Regions from separate parts of the Blautia sp. Sow4_E7 genome, predicted to be linked through region 3. Evidence: predicted binding sites of a transcription regulator. Region 3 holds the regulator's gene; each other region holds the start of a gene.

The links. The regulator HrcA, encoded in region 3, represses chaperone genes, less so after heat shock. The targets are predictions, from matches to a motif close to TGTTAGCACTCNNNNNNNNNGAGTGCTAACA.
Region 1: the regulator HrcA is predicted to act here: its motif matches at 3,402-3,432, upstream of clpB (ATP-dependent chaperone ClpB).
Region 2: the regulator HrcA is predicted to act here: its motif matches at 2,579-2,609, upstream of ACTQ50_RS04460 (Hsp20/alpha crystallin family protein).

Annotation. Positions count from the first base shown of each region.
Region 1 covers NZ_JBQKLL010000034.1:34,139-39,223, forward strand. The annotation lists gene ACTQ50_RS15205 (DUF4250 domain-containing protein) at 347-520, opposite strand; gene clpB (ATP-dependent chaperone ClpB) at 664-3,246, opposite strand; gene ACTQ50_RS15215 (nitrous oxide-stimulated promoter family protein) at 3,463-3,801, opposite strand; gene ACTQ50_RS15220 (YbaN family protein) at 3,806-4,216, opposite strand; gene ACTQ50_RS15225 (hypothetical protein) at 4,888-5,085, opposite strand, start outside.
Region 2 covers NZ_JBQKLL010000004.1:158,929-164,013, reverse strand. The annotation lists gene ACTQ50_RS04480 (DUF6783 domain-containing protein) at 1-7, opposite strand, end outside; partial or broken gene ACTQ50_RS04475 (hypothetical protein) at 1-64, shown strand, start outside; partial or broken gene ACTQ50_RS04470 (TetR family transcriptional regulator) at 420-527, opposite strand; gene ACTQ50_RS04465 (AAA family ATPase) at 823-2,442, shown strand; gene ACTQ50_RS04460 (Hsp20/alpha crystallin family protein) at 2,722-3,156, shown strand; gene ACTQ50_RS04455 (exonuclease domain-containing protein) at 3,499-4,449, shown strand; gene ACTQ50_RS04450 (D-alanyl-D-alanine carboxypeptidase family protein) at 4,613-5,085, opposite strand, start outside.
Region 3 covers NZ_JBQKLL010000020.1:42,182-47,266, forward strand. The annotation lists gene dnaK (molecular chaperone DnaK) at 1-418, opposite strand, end outside; gene grpE (nucleotide exchange factor GrpE) at 614-1,264, opposite strand; gene hrcA (heat-inducible transcriptional repressor HrcA) at 1,293-2,333, opposite strand; gene ACTQ50_RS12050 (TIGR00730 family Rossman fold protein) at 2,712-3,254, opposite strand; gene ACTQ50_RS12055 (nucleotidyltransferase domain-containing protein) at 3,605-3,946, shown strand; gene ACTQ50_RS12060 (HEPN domain-containing protein) at 3,933-4,352, shown strand; gene ACTQ50_RS12065 (ParA family protein) at 4,431-5,085, shown strand, end outside.

The sequences.
Region 1 (5,085 bases), on a different contig from region 3:
GCAATTGTTTTTTGTGCAGTTTATAAAGTTTTAAGATTTATTGATTCAAGATTATGGAATTTTGAAGATATGTTTGTTTTGCCCGGCTAATTATTATGGAGCATCTGCAAGCGTTAACTTTGACGCGTTGCCCGCGCAAGAAAGAATCCTGCTTTGCAGGATTCTTTCTTGCGGCGGGTCGCCCTCGGCGACATCTACCTTTCCGCCGCAGTGCGATCCTGCCCGGTAGGGCTTTTTTATGTACTAGGGAATTCCAACGGAATTTCCTAGTACATAAAAAAATACCGCCTGCCAACCTGGTTTCACAGGTTTGGCAAGCGGTATTGAATGATTGCATATGAAAGATTCAGATAAACTGATTGGTCTCTTCGTCGTAGTGATAGTCGATGGAATCCATCTTATCCAGCAGTGATTCCTTGTTCAGGCCGCGACAGGTGCACAGGGCGTCCAGGGAATCATAGTAGTCCCGAAGCTGGGTGTTTACGTAACTAAGCAGAATCATAGGATCTTTTGGTATCATAAGATTGGTTCTCCTTTGCGTTTTATTACTGTCCATACATGTAACAGCAACTTTTTATTGATGGTTTTCCATGGACGCACAGATAGCAGCATTAACTTTTCGCATATTTTAAGTTGATTCACTGCATTTCTCTATTCGTCATCTTACTTCACTTTAACCACATACTCTCCATTCTCAAGATCCAATACCAGTGTATCTCCCGTATGAACCTCACCAGAAAGGATCTTACGTGCAGTCAATGTCTCCACATATTTCTGGAGATAACGTTTCAGCGGTCTTGCACCGTAGACAGGATCATAACCATTTTCAATAACATCTTTCTTGGCTGCATCTGTCAGCTCCAGGGAAAGCTCCTGGTCGGCAAGACGGTCGTTCAGCTCTTTTACCATCAGGTCAACGATACTACCGATGTTGTCTTTTGTCAATGGTTTGAACATGATGATCTCATCCAGACGGTTCAGGAATTCTGGACGGAAATGTCCGCGCAGGTCATCCATAACCTCTTTCTGTGCCTCTTCCTTAATCTCGCCGTTTTCATCAATGCCATCCAGCAGATACGGGGATCCGATATTGGAAGTCATGATCAGAATGGTGTTCTTGAAGTCCACAGTACGTCCCTGGGAATCAGTGATACGGCCGTCATCCAGGACCTGCAGAAGCACATTGAATACATCCGGATGTGCTTTCTCAATCTCATCAAAAAGAACTACACTGTATGGTTTCCGGCGTACGGCCTCTGTAAGCTGTCCGCCTTCCTCATATCCTACATATCCCGGAGGCGCTCCGATCAGTCTGGATACAGAATATTTCTCCATATACTCACTCATATCAATACGGACCATATTCTGCTCATCATCGAAAAGTGTCTGGGCAAGGGTTTTGGCAAGCTCTGTTTTACCAACACCGGTAGGTCCAAGGAACAGGAAGGAACCGATTGGCTTGGTAGGATCTTTGATTCCTGCTTTGGAACGAAGGATGGCATCGGTTACACGGCGTACACCCTCGTCCTGACCGATAACACGTTTGTGGAGCTCATCTTCCAGATGAAGCAGTTTGGCACGCTCTCCCTCTGTCAGTCTTGCTACCGGAATGCCGGTCCAGCGGGAAATGATCCTTGCGATTTCATCGTCTGTTACTACCTCGTGAACAAGGCTTCTGTCGCTCTCTTTTGTATTGCGTTCTTCGATTTCCAGCTGCTGCTGTAATGTCGGCAGCTCGCCATACTGCAGTTCGGAAGCTTTCTCCAGATCATAGTTCTGTCTTGCAATCTGGATCTGTTTGTTCATATCCTCAATCTGTTCACGAAGCTTCTGAAGCTTCTCTACAGAATGTTTCTCATTCTCCCACTGAGCTTTCTGGGTGTTGAAAGAATCCTGCATTTCCGCAAGCTCCTTCTGGAGCTCTTCCAGACGCTCTTTACTTAAATTATCGGTCTCCTTCTTCAGAGACAGCTCTTCCATTTTCATCTGATCGATTTTACGGCGCTGCTCATCCAGCTCAGTTGGCATGGAATCCAGCTCTGTTTTGATCAGAGCACAGGCCTCATCTACCAGGTCAATTGCCTTATCCGGAAGAAAACGGTCTGTAATATAGCGATGTGAAAGTGTTGCAGCTGCAACAAGTGCACTGTCTGTGATTTTAACACCATGGAATACTTCGTAACGTTCTCTCAGACCACGAAGGATAGAAATGGTATCCTCCACAGTTGGCTCATCTACCATAACAGGCTGAAAACGACGTTCCAGTGCAGCATCCTTCTCAATATACTGACGGTATTCGTCTAATGTAGTGGCACCGATACAATGAAGCTCGCCACGGGCAAGCATTGGTTTCAGCATATTGCTGGCGTCCATTGCGCCATCCGTCTTACCTGCGCCAACGATCAGGTGAAGCTCATCAATAAACAGGATGATCTGACCTTCGCTCTTTTTCACCTCTTCCAGAACTGCTTTCAGACGTTCCTCAAATTCACCACGGTATTTGGCACCTGCTACCAGGGCGCCCATATCCAGGGCAAAAATTTTCTTATCCTTCAGTGCTTCCGGAACATCTCCTGCTACAATTCGCTGTGCAAGACCTTCCACAGCGGCTGTTTTACCAACACCAGGTTCACCGATGAGAACCGGATTGTTCTTGGTCTTACGGGAAAGAATACGGATCACATTCCGGATCTCACTGTCACGTCCAATGACCGGATCCAGCTTCTGGCTTCTTGCCTTTTCCACAAGATCTTCGCCATATTTATTTAAAGTATCATAAGTGGCTTCCGGATTGTCGCTTACTACACGCTGGTTTCCACGTACTGTGGAAAGTGCCTGCAGGAAGCGCTCTTTGGTAATGCCAAATTCGCTCCAGATTTTCTTCATGCTGGGGCTTGGATATTTCAGCAGGGACAGGAAAAGATGCTCTACGGATACGTATTCATCTCCCATTGCCTTAGCTTCATCTTCTGCATTTACCAAAGCCTTATTCAGATACTGTCCGAATCTGAGTTCTCCGCCGGATACCTTTACCTTGGCATCCAGAGCTTTCTTTACAGTATCAATAAAATAATCTTTATTTATTTCCATTTTCTCAATCAGTTTGAGAATCAGGCTGTCTTCCTGTGTCAGGAGGGTATATAACAGATGCTCCTGTTCGATTTCCTGATTGCCGTATTCGTAAGCAACCTTCTCCAGATCCTGAACAGCCTGTACGGATTTCTGCGTAAATTTGCTGATGTTCATAGGCTCTCCTCCTTCAGCTTGGGTGAATGAAAATAATTCCACCCACCTATTTTTATATATAAAACGCAGCTGCCGCGGCTCTTTAAAAAAGTAACTCGCAGGGGCTGCGTTTTGTATAGGTAGTTTCTTATTACGGTTTTTAATATATCACTGATTGTTAGCACTGTCAAGAGGTGAGTGCTAATTGTTTTGTAAAAAATATGTGAAACCTTTTGTTTATTTTTTCGCTTCTCTTTTACTAGATACCAAATGCCATATTGCAAGGACTGGATGGTATAATAACATCTTTGGTCCTGAAAAACGCATGACCTGTCGAATCTGTTCTCTCATTTCTGGCTTATAACAATGTACCTTACAGTTCGCACAAAACGTTTTTTCTTCCATAAATGGACACTTCTGACTTCTTTGTTTTGCATAATCCGAAAGCCTTTGACAGTCAGGACACATCTTCCCCTCCTGTCTTTTTTCTTTCGGATGGTTTTTCCAGCAGTACAGACGGATCATTTCTTCTACAACATATTGTTCTTTTTGCCGTTTCTTTTCAGTTTTATTCATCTTACTATTCCGCTTCTGCACCTTTCAGTACCTCTTCTCCTGGTTTTAAAGTTTTCACTCTCAGGAAGAAATATAACAGGTGGCATACCCAAACCACTGCGATACAAATTCTTCCAATCACTACATTCTTCATGCAGATAAAGCCGATTGCCATGACTACCGTTACCATTCCGATAATCTTGCATTTAGTCCCTCTTGTCATGGCTCTTTTCTGAATAAAACTGTCCAGATGTTTCTTATATAAATTTTTTTCTACAAACCAGTCGTGCAATTTCTTTGAACTCTTTGCAAAGCAAAACAGTGTTGCCATATAAAACGGAACGGTTGGCAGAATAGGAAGTACAATTCCTATCGTACCAAGTCCCAGGCAAAGAAAGCCAAGCACGATCCATATTACTTTTAAAGGATTTTTCATCTTCTTTCTGTTCTCCTGTGGGAGTTTTCCTTCCCTTTATTTACTATCATTCTGATATATCAACACAAGCCTATAACACTATTTCTCATAACCAGAATCCTCCTTTTCATGTTATGGTATCAGCTTTTTGCTAATAAATTTTTAATTATGATTACTTGAGTTCTATAAGAATATTTTTAGTTACCCGTGTCTAACTCATAATTTGAAAGATATCATACTTTGCCATCCAATGTCAACACTATTATCGTACAAATTTGTTGCTTGAATTTCAGCAAAAACACCGTAAATGTGTAATGTAATAGTAAAACATCACAAAAACCGAATGCAAATTTTGTAATGGGTTATACGCTTAACCTTTGTAAATTTCCCATTTATAAGGTACCATATAACCATAATATCTCAGAAGAAGGACTGGAAATGACACAGAACAGGATTAGAATCGTAGATGTTGCAGATGCGTTAGAAATCGTGTTACCAGCTGATTTGATAAAAAGGAAAAGTACGAGGAAATTAACAAGAAACAAAAGAAGTATGGTGCAGTTTTGATGTATCGTTAATTATCTTTAGAAAGCGTAAATGGATAATTAGTTTATGCTGATTTATTTCTCAAAAATACAGTCGCAAAAACTCATAAGTAATGTTTTCACGACTGTCTTAGATTTGCAAATTATTTAATTCAGATATTCACCAACCGGAGAAGAATTGTACTGTTTCTTAATTTCGATCACAATAGAACCGTCTTCATTCGTTTTTTCTGATAAGATTTTGTACTTTGCACCGCTCTTATCCAACTGCTCTTTGTACTTTTCATACTCCTGTACAACTGCCTTTTTTGCATACTCTGTCGTTTCCCCGTCATGGTTGGAAAA
Region 2 (5,085 bases), on a different contig from region 3:
TTTTCAAACACGCTCTAGGCTGCCGCGTATCGATAAATGCAGTCGAATATCATATCAATGTTGATTTCAAACACGTCTTCAATAAAAGTGTCCCTGTTTTGCGCCATACTGTAGATGGTCTTAAAGAAATTGATGATGATCCGGATATCCAGATCCGGCCGGATTCCGTCTACATAAGACAGATAGCGAATGGCTTCCTGTTCATCATGGACTGCAGAAAAAAGCCCGTCCTTTGTCTTATGCGTCTTCAGCCACACCCAGTCATCCAGGGTAAGCTCCATCAGGATATTGTTCTCCTTCCGGAAAGAATCCCGAAATAAGCGGATGGCCTGATCTAAAGAAATCTTCCCAGACGGCAGTAGCATACCTGCCAGTTTCTGCTGCATTTCCCGGTCCTGCTCCTGGATCAGTGCTTTCACAAAGCTTTCTTTTGAGTCAAAGAAATGATAAAAAGTTCCGGTCGCAATATCTGCCCGCTCCGCGACCATGGACACCTTCATCCTTTTCAGCCCAATCTCCCGAATCATGTCATACCCGATCCCAATTAACTTTTCCCGTATTTGCTCACGCTGTTCTTCCGTAAAATTAGCTGGCATGTAGTCCCTCCAATCGTTGTTATATTTTCTTCTCAATGAATAAAAATATAAAATATTCACTGAAAAAATTATAGCACTACCTATATGGAACTTCAAGTGGATGGAGACCACACTATTAAGAAAAATTTTCAATAATAACAAAAATGGTGGTTTTCATGGAGGAATCCCGGTTGAGATTTTCCTTTGTTTTGTGTATACTGAAAGAAAAAAACAGGAGGGAATAGGTTTGGGCGTTTATTTGGATAGCAAAACAGGGTATGCTTTGTACAAAAGTGAGACAGAGAAGCCATATTTCGTAGATAAAACATTATTGTTAAAAGAACTGTTCCCCTTGGTAGATGAAGGCAGCAATTATGTATGCGTTACTCGCCCCAGACGTTTTGGAAAAACCGTTATGGCGAATATGATCGCAGCTTTTTTTTCCAGAGCCTGTGATTCTCAGGAACTTTTTGAAGGACGCAATATTTCAAAAATAAGCGGATACGAAAAATACAGAAATAAGTACGCAGTTATTTCCATTTCTTTTAATGATATTGCAGGAGATTGTACGTCCTATGTACAATATATAAAACGTATTGAGAAGAAGCTGATCAGAGATTTGAAGCGTGCATACCCTGAGATTGATTTGGATGAGGACGAATACGCAGTAGATGTTTTATCAGATATTTATGCGGAGCATGAGGGGGCACAATTTATTTTTATTCTGGACGAATGGGATTATCTGTTCCATCAGGATGTTGCCACAGAAGCGGATAAAAAAATGTATCTTACCTTCCTTCGCTCTTTATTGAAAGACAGACCATATGTGAAGTTTGCATATATGACAGGAATTTTGCCTATAGCGAAGTATTCCAGCGGTTCTGAACTGAATATGTTTGCAGAATATACAATGGTATCAGAAGAGCGTTTTTCTGAATTTTTCGGTTTCACAGAACATGAGGTGGATGAATTATACCAGCGCTATCAGAAGAATAATGAAGGCAATCTGAACATAAGCCGGGATGGAATCAGAATGTGGTATAACGGATATCATACGCAGTCTGGGGAACGTTTGTATAATCCCAGATCTGTGGTAATGGCGCTGTCTAATAATAACCTGGGAAATTACTGGACAAGTTCTGGGCCCTACGATGAAATTTACTATTATATAGCGAATAATGTTGGAGAAGTGCGAGATGATCTTGCCCTAATGGCAGCAGGAGAGGCAATTCCCATGAAAATCAGGGAATACGCAGCGACCGCCCGGAGTTTGAAGACAAAAGAAGAAATTTTTTCTGCAATGGTGGTTTATGGATTCTTAAGCTATGAAAATGGAAAGGTCTATATTCCAAATAAGGAACTGATGGATAAATTTGCGGAAATGCTGCAGAGAGAGCCGTCTTTGGGGTATGTGTATCGCCTGGCAAAAGAATCAGGACGTATGCTGGAAGCAACGCTTCACGGCGATGTAGTGACTATGGCGGCGATTTTAGAAAAAGCTCATAATACGGAAATCCCATTATTGAGTTATAATAACGAGACTGATTTAACTGCCGTTGTAAATCTGGTTTATCTGGCTGCTCGTGACAGATATCGAGTGGAACGTGAAGATAAGGCGGGAGTTGGATATGTGGATTTTATATTCTATCCGGAAATTGATAAAAGCGCAGACGCGATTATCTTGGAGTTAAAGGTGAACCATACACCGGAAGAAGCAATCCAGCAGATAAAAGAGAAAAAATACGCTCTGAAATTCCAGGGAAAACTTGGAGAAAAACGTGTATATACCGGGCGTGTGCTGGCTGTTGGAATCGGATATGATAAGGAGAAAAAGGAACATCGGTGTAAGGTGGAAGTGCTGGAGTAGTACGAGGCGCAGGTCATATTGGCCTGCGCCTTCCCATATCCTAAAGAAATAATGATCGGCAGTTTCTGTCCTCTTTTTATTTCAGACTTTGATTTACCGTGAGTCACAAATTACGGGTCACAAATTATTCACAAAAAATTAGCACTCACCTATTGACAGTGCTGACAATACGTGTTATATTACATACAGAACAAAGGAAGAGAGAAAAAGAAATCTTCCAGTTTCATTGAGAATGTTAATTAAACACGCAAGTGCTCACAATATAAGGAGGAATGAGTTATGTTAATGCCTAGTATTTTTGGAGAAGATTTATTTGATGATTGGATGAGATTACCAGTAGAAAGAGAGAATAACAGAGGTTACAGAGCCGCGGAGCTGATGAAGACAGATATTAAGGATGTGGATGGCAATTACGAGCTGAGCATGGATCTTCCGGGATTCCATAAAGAGGATGTGAAGATTCAGCTGAAGGATGGTTATCTGAACATCCAGGCTTCCAGAACTGAGAATAAGGATGAGAAGGACAATAATGGCAAATACGTTCACAGAGAGCGTTACACCGGTCAGTGTTCCAGAAGCTTTTATGTAGGCAAGGAACTGGAGCATGAGGATATTCATGCGAAATATGACAACGGTGTTCTGACGGTTACCTTCCCGAAGGAAGCGAAGAAGAAAGTGCCGGAAGAGAAGAAATTTATTTCTATTGAAGGTTGATTTTTGATAATAACTGGCGCGGAGCGGTTCATCTGCCTCGCGCCGAAGAAATAGATTATCTGACTGATATAGACGATATAAAATATGCGTCATCCGTGAACCAGAAGCGGCGGCTAGCGTAAATAATTACTGAATACTGTGAACAGCTTCTTTTATATAGATTGTGTTTCATTTAAAGACAATTTCCTAATTTACATAGATTTGTTTCATACCCCCTCATTTCCTGCCGGCTACCCACCGGCAGGTTTTTTCTTATGTCTTTACATCATTTCACCTGTCTGTTATACTTGTCTGGAATTATTGCTGACTGTGAAAAACAAAATGAACAGAAGGAATTTACCCATGAATTACATTGTATTTGACCTGGAATGGAACCAGAGCCCAGGGGGAAAAAGGTGGTCCAACAGCCGTCTGCCTTTTGAAATCATAGAAATCGGCGCCGTAAAACTGAATGAAAAGAAAGAAATCGTGGACAGCTTTCAGCGTCTGATCAAGCCCCAGGTCTACAACTGGATCCATGACAGCATCCATGAAGTAATTCATATGAACTATAAAGACCTGCAGAACGGAACCCTTTTTCCACAGGCGGTCACAGAATTTCTGAAATGGTGCGGAGAGGAATATATCTTCTTCACCTGGGGAAATCAGGATGTCATGGAATTGCAGCGGAACATGAAATACTACGGCAAGCTTTCCCTGCTCCCAGGTCCGGTGACCTACTATGACGTGCAGAAATTATTTGCCATCCGCTACGAGGAGAATGACGAGCGCCGCGCCCTGGAGTTTGCTGCAGATAAAATGGGTGTGGAGAAACAAATGGACTTCCATCGCGCACTGGGCGATGCCTATTACACCGCATGCGTTCTTCAGAAAATAGAAGATGAGTACATTTTTCCAAACTCATCCCTGGACGTATATCAGAATCCTAAGAGCAAGAAAGAGGAAATCCACGTTTCCTATCCAACTTATGATAAGTATGTATCCAGAGAGTTCTATTCCCGTGAAAGAGCCATGAAGGACCGTGAAGTAACCAGCACGAAATGCCCTTTGTGCCATAACCCGGCCAAGCGCAAGATCCGCTGGTTTATGAACAATTCCAAGGTGTATTATAGCGTGAGTCTTTGTCAGGAGCATGGCTTCGTCCTTGGGAAGATCCGGATCCGCCGAACGGAAGACAACATGTATTACGTGATCAAGAAACTGACTAACGTAACCGACGAAGAAGCCGACGAAATCCGCCAGAAGCGGGATGCCCACAGGGCGAAGAAAAGGATGAAAAAAGAAGAAGTATAGTGAAATACAGGGCTAAGAATAAGAGTGCGTGGTGCAGTTCTTGTTCTTAGCCCTTGGTTTTTGTGATAGGCGAGCCAAAGTCCATGCTTGCATGAGACCCTGGCGATTGTCGTGATAATGGGCAAAACTCGCGGAGCGGGTTTTGGCTTGGGGGGATGGAAGTTTATAAAGTTGGGATAGTCAGCAGTCCTGTCATAACCGACCGCTCATACTGCATGCCCCATCCGACCATCTGTCCGTTGAAATAATATTTGCTCTTTAATCTTAACGGTCCAACTGCGTTGGAAAGGATTGCCTGTTTCCTGGTAAGAGTGCTAAGGTCAGTGCCAGTGGGAACAGTGACGTAAACATTTCTTGTATAGTAGAATGGATAGGTATTTCCGCAGTTATTCAGCAGATACTGTTCACTTGGAAGGTTCTTCTTCGGAACCGGGTTCTTGCTGACCTTGACTTTCTGGACTTCGAAATTGTCGAAGCCGTAATCCAGAAGGCTCTTGGTATCTGCCCACGCACCGTTTACGGAATTCAGGACAACAGCAACCAGTGTCATATTGCCCCGTTTGGCGTAGGTGATCAGAGTCGCACCGGCGGCATCTGTGTAGCCTGTTTTTCCGCCAAGGACACCGTCGTAGGCGT
Region 3 (5,085 bases):
CAAGGCCTGCGATCTTACCAGCATCCTTGGTTGCCTGACGCTGAGCATCGTTGAAATATGCAGGAACTGTGATAACTGCTTCTGTAACAGACTCTCCAAGGTATCCCTCAGCGTCTTTTTTCAGTTTCTGAAGGATCATAGCGGAAATTTCCTGTGGGGAATATTTCTTGTCGTCGATTGTTACACGGTAATCTGTACCCATCTCTCTCTTGATGGAGGAGATTGTTTTCTCTGCATTTGTTACAGCCTGACGTTTTGCAGGCTCACCTACCAGACGCTCACCTGTCTTTGTAAATGCTACAACAGATGGTGTTGTTCTGGATCCTTCTGTATTTGCGATAACGGTTGGCTGTCCACCTTCCATAACAGCTACACAGCTGTTTGTTGTACCTAAGTCAATACCAATGATTTTTCCCATGATAATTTTCCTCCTGTTTAAAAATCTATGGTTACTGTTCACTACGTGATCAGTAACCGCTTCGCGATGCACAGAAATCATGCATTCGCATGATTTCGCGCTGCAATTCTCGGGTTTTCTGTAAACTTTGTTCACAAAAAACACCTCGCGGAACGCTACCAGTGAACAATAACAATTTATATTCTGTTTTAGTACTTAATTGGCTACCTTAACCATGCTGTGTCTTACAACGAAATCCTTGTAGGTATATCCCTTCTGGAATTCCTCTACGACGATGTTCTCGCCGACGGATTCGTCTTCCACATGCATGACTGCATTGTGCAGATTTGGATCAAATTCCTTGCCTACAGCTTCGATTGGCTTCACACCCATCTCATCGAAGGCTGTCATCATCTGCTTGTATATCATCTTCATACCTTCTGCAAATGGATCTTCCTCAGGTGCCTGTGCAAGGCCTCTTTCGAAGTTATCCACGATTGGAAGCATCTTTTCAACGATGTCCTTGGCGCCGATGATGTACATGCTGGATTTCTCTTTCTCCGTTCTTTTACGGTAGTTGTCGAACTCAGCCATGCTGCGCTTCAGTCTGTCTGTAAGCTCCTCGATCTGCTGTTCAAATTTATCTTTTTCTTTTTTCTTCTTGCCGAAGAAAGAAGTTTTTGTCTTAGATTCCGGTTCCTTCTGGGATTCTTCCTCCTGAGCTGGCTGCTCAGTTTCTTCTGCCTGGGCTGTCTCTTCGGAAGCTTCCTCTTCTGCTGTCTGGGCTGTATCTGCTGCCTCTTCTTCACTTCCGTCGGTTACCGGAATGTCAACTGCTTCTTCCTGTACTTCGGCTTCTTTATTCATTTCTTCTGACACGCTTTCAACCGCCTTTCTAGGTTTTCTTATTTACCATTTCATCAAGCTGGACTTTTAATTTCTTTAAGCTGTCCACTACATTCTCGTAATCCATTCGCTTGGGACCAATGATTCCGATTGTTCCCCGCATTCCATCGCCCAGCTCGTAAGTAGCTGTGACCACGCTGCAGTCCTTCATGGTACGTACCGGAACTTCATCTCCGATGTATACCTGAACTCCTGTGTTCTGGGGATCTCCCATTTCCTCACGGACCATATCCGCAAGTTCCTGCTTATCCTCAAAGGTGGAGATCAACTCACTGGCCTTGGATGTATCTGCCAGCTCTGGATACTTAAATATGTTGGTCGCTCCCGATGTATATACCTTCATATCTTCTTCATCCACATGAATGGTAGCTGCAACTGCGTCCAGCACATCTGCAACCACACCGCTGTGGCTTCCAGCCTGTTCTTTCAATCTGGCGATCATGCCAAGATTGATGTCCTGGATCGGAACACCGTTCAGATTGGTGTTAAGAAGAAGATTCAGCTTCAGGATCGTCTGATCATCCATCTCCTCTTCAATATTAATGATCTGGTTCCGGATGACATTGCCTTCACATACAACTACAGCGATCAGCTGGTGTTCATTGACACGTGAAAGCTGAATGAACTTCAGGGTGCTTCCTTTATACTGAGGAACAGCAACCATGGTCGCATAGTTGGTATTCGTGGCAAGAACCTTGGCTACCTGCTTCAATACCTTATCCATCTTGTCTGATTTCTCAATCATCAGATCACGGATTTCTGCGATCTCGGCTTCCTTCTCCCTGGTAAGCTCATCTACATAAAGGCGATAGCCTTTATCGGATGGAATTCTTCCGGCTGAGGTGTGGGGCTGTACAATGTAACCCATATCCGTCAGGTCGGACATCTCATTTCGGATGGTAGCGGAGCTGACATTCAAGTCCGGATACTTGGAAATGGTTCTGGAACCAACCGGCTCTCCTGTTTCCATATAAGTCTTGATGATTGCTTTCAGTATTTTCCGTTTGCGCTCATCTAATACTTCATCCATGAAATATCTGCTCCTTTCTGAAAAGCGGACGGTCAAACCTGATTCTGATTCCCGTCTGGCTTCTTCGAATTCCTTTGTTAGCACTCATTATTTAGGAGTGCTAACATCTATGTTCTTAAGATACACCTCAGTATTCCGTTTGTCAATATTTTTTACAAATTTTTTTCATCTTTTTTGATAGTTTTTACCTTAAACTTAAATCCATCCAGCTAAAATACAAATCAGTTAAGGCTATTGTTCACTCTGTTCGCAAAACACCCTTCGCGGAATATTGCCAGGAGACCGTAACAGATATAGCACATTCTGTCAGTTTTGCCTTATCACTCACGAAAAAAAGATGTCATGGAAATTTTTCCTCTGACATCTTTCTTCTGTTTATTACTTCCTATAATTTTCCAAATAATCTAAAACCTCTTCCGGATCATCCAGAAATACCACCAGATCCAGCACAGAAGGATCCATGAATTTTTCTTCCGCTGTATACTCCAGCAGGGCTTTCATCTTATTATAATATCCATCAATGTTATACAGTACAATAGGACGGTCAATACGCTTCAGGCTTTTTAAGGTAAGAATCTCGAAAAACTCTTCATAAGTGCCGATTCCTCCAGGAGTTACAATGGTAGCTTCTGATTTTTCCTCCAGAAGCTTCTTGCGTTCCCTCATATTCTCTGTAAAAATAAATTCCGTGCATTTCTCATATAAAACTCCCGGCTGGTCAAAAAAACGGGGAGCGATTCCAAGTATGTACCCCTTCTCTGCTGCCACGCCTCTGGCTGCTGCCCCCATCATTCCTGTGGCTCCGCCGCCAAACACCAGCCCGTGACCTCTTTTTCCCATTGCTCTTCCAAGCTCTTCTGTTTTTTCATAATAAATATCTTTCAGCAAGGCACTTGACGCACCGTATACACAAATATTCAACCTGTTATCCCCCTTATTTTTATCTCAAACTCCCAAGTTTCCACTTTTCCCTTCAAAGATAACGCATAATCCTTCGTTCTGTCAATGGGGCCTGGTTTAAATCTTCCAGAACAAGCATTCGATTTTGTACTGTACTTTTATATGTGGGGATGATATACTAAGATAAATAGAAAATATGAGTAATATTTACACTGGCAACAAAATAAATGGAAACTATCGAATGAACGTAACAAAAACAAGTGCACGGAAAATATCAATTGAGAAACAGATGTAAACTGGTTATAATAAAATCAGAACAGCAATTGCACCATGAGTTACTTATTATTATCAGTAAAATGAGGTGATAATATATGTCAAAAATTATGCAGGATTTGATTAAACAGTATGTAGAAGCTGTAAAAAAAATTTATGGTTCACATGTACGTCAGATAATTCTTTATGGTTCTTATGCAAGAGGTGACTTTCGTCCGGATTCAGACGTCGATATCATGATCCTGGTAGATATGTCTGATCTGGAATTAAAGGCATATGCCCAGCAGCTCTCTTACATGACGTATGATTTCAATCTAGATCATGATCTGGATATCAAACCTATTGCCAAAAGCGAAGCACATTTTAACAAGTGGATTGTGAACTATCCATTTTATTCCAACATCCATAAAGAAGGAGTAGTTTTATATGGAGCAGCATAATCAGGAAATTGGTACAAGGCGGGATCTGGTGCTATACCGCCTCGAAACAGCTCGAAATGATCTGAAATCGGCAAACGCGTTGTTTGCTATTGCTGACTATAAAGGAGCCAATAACAGAGCATACTATTCTATCTTTCATGCAATTAATGCAGTACATGCAGTCAGTAGCAAGGCATATAAAAGACATAAAGATGCTGTGGCAAATTTCAATAAGGATTATGTGAAAACATCTATATTTCCAAGAGAAATGGGAAGAAAAATCGGTCAAGCCGAAGAAATTCGCCATGCCAGCGATTATGACGATTTCTACATTGCAAGCAAAGATGAATCAGAACGACAAATTTCAGTTGCAGAGGAATTCATAATTCTGGCAGAAAAATATTGTTTGGAACAGCTTGAAAAGTAAAAAAGAATTATTAACCACTACAGATGATAGAATGCAAGATACTAAAAAACAAAAGAAAAAAGCCATGAGGTATACAACATGAAAATTATTACATTATACAATCATAAAGGCGGAGTTTCCAAAACAACTACAACATATAATTTGGCAAGGTACTTAAAAAATAAAGGAAAAAAAGTTTTGGTTGTTGATGCAGATCCGCAATGTAATATGACTGAAATGTTACTATGTGATCTGATAGAAGAATTAGACGAAGAAGCAGAAAAAACAGGAAATGTCAAAGATTTACCAGGAACAAGTTTATTAGAAATATTACAACCACGTTTTGATGGCGATGTTCCTGCTGTCCAAATTGAAAATATTGAAAACGTAAAAGTTGATGAAAACTTATGGCTCATTCGTGGAGATGTATCGTTAAGCAAATTAGAAGACTCAATGGCAGAGTCACATTCTCAAAGATTTTCAAATAAAATCCACGAAAAGAGAAATTATGTTGCGTTAGGGGATATGTTACAACGTTATGGTAAAAAAATAGGCGTTGATTATATATTGATTGATGTCGGACCAAGTTCAGGAGCTTTAACTCGTTGTTGCTTTTTGGCATGCGATGCTTTTTTGATTCCAATGAGTGCAGATCGCTTTAACGTTCAAGCTATACATACATTAACAGAAATATTACATAGGTGGATACAGGAACATGATCAGGTATATAGTGATTTTTCAAAACTAGGATTAC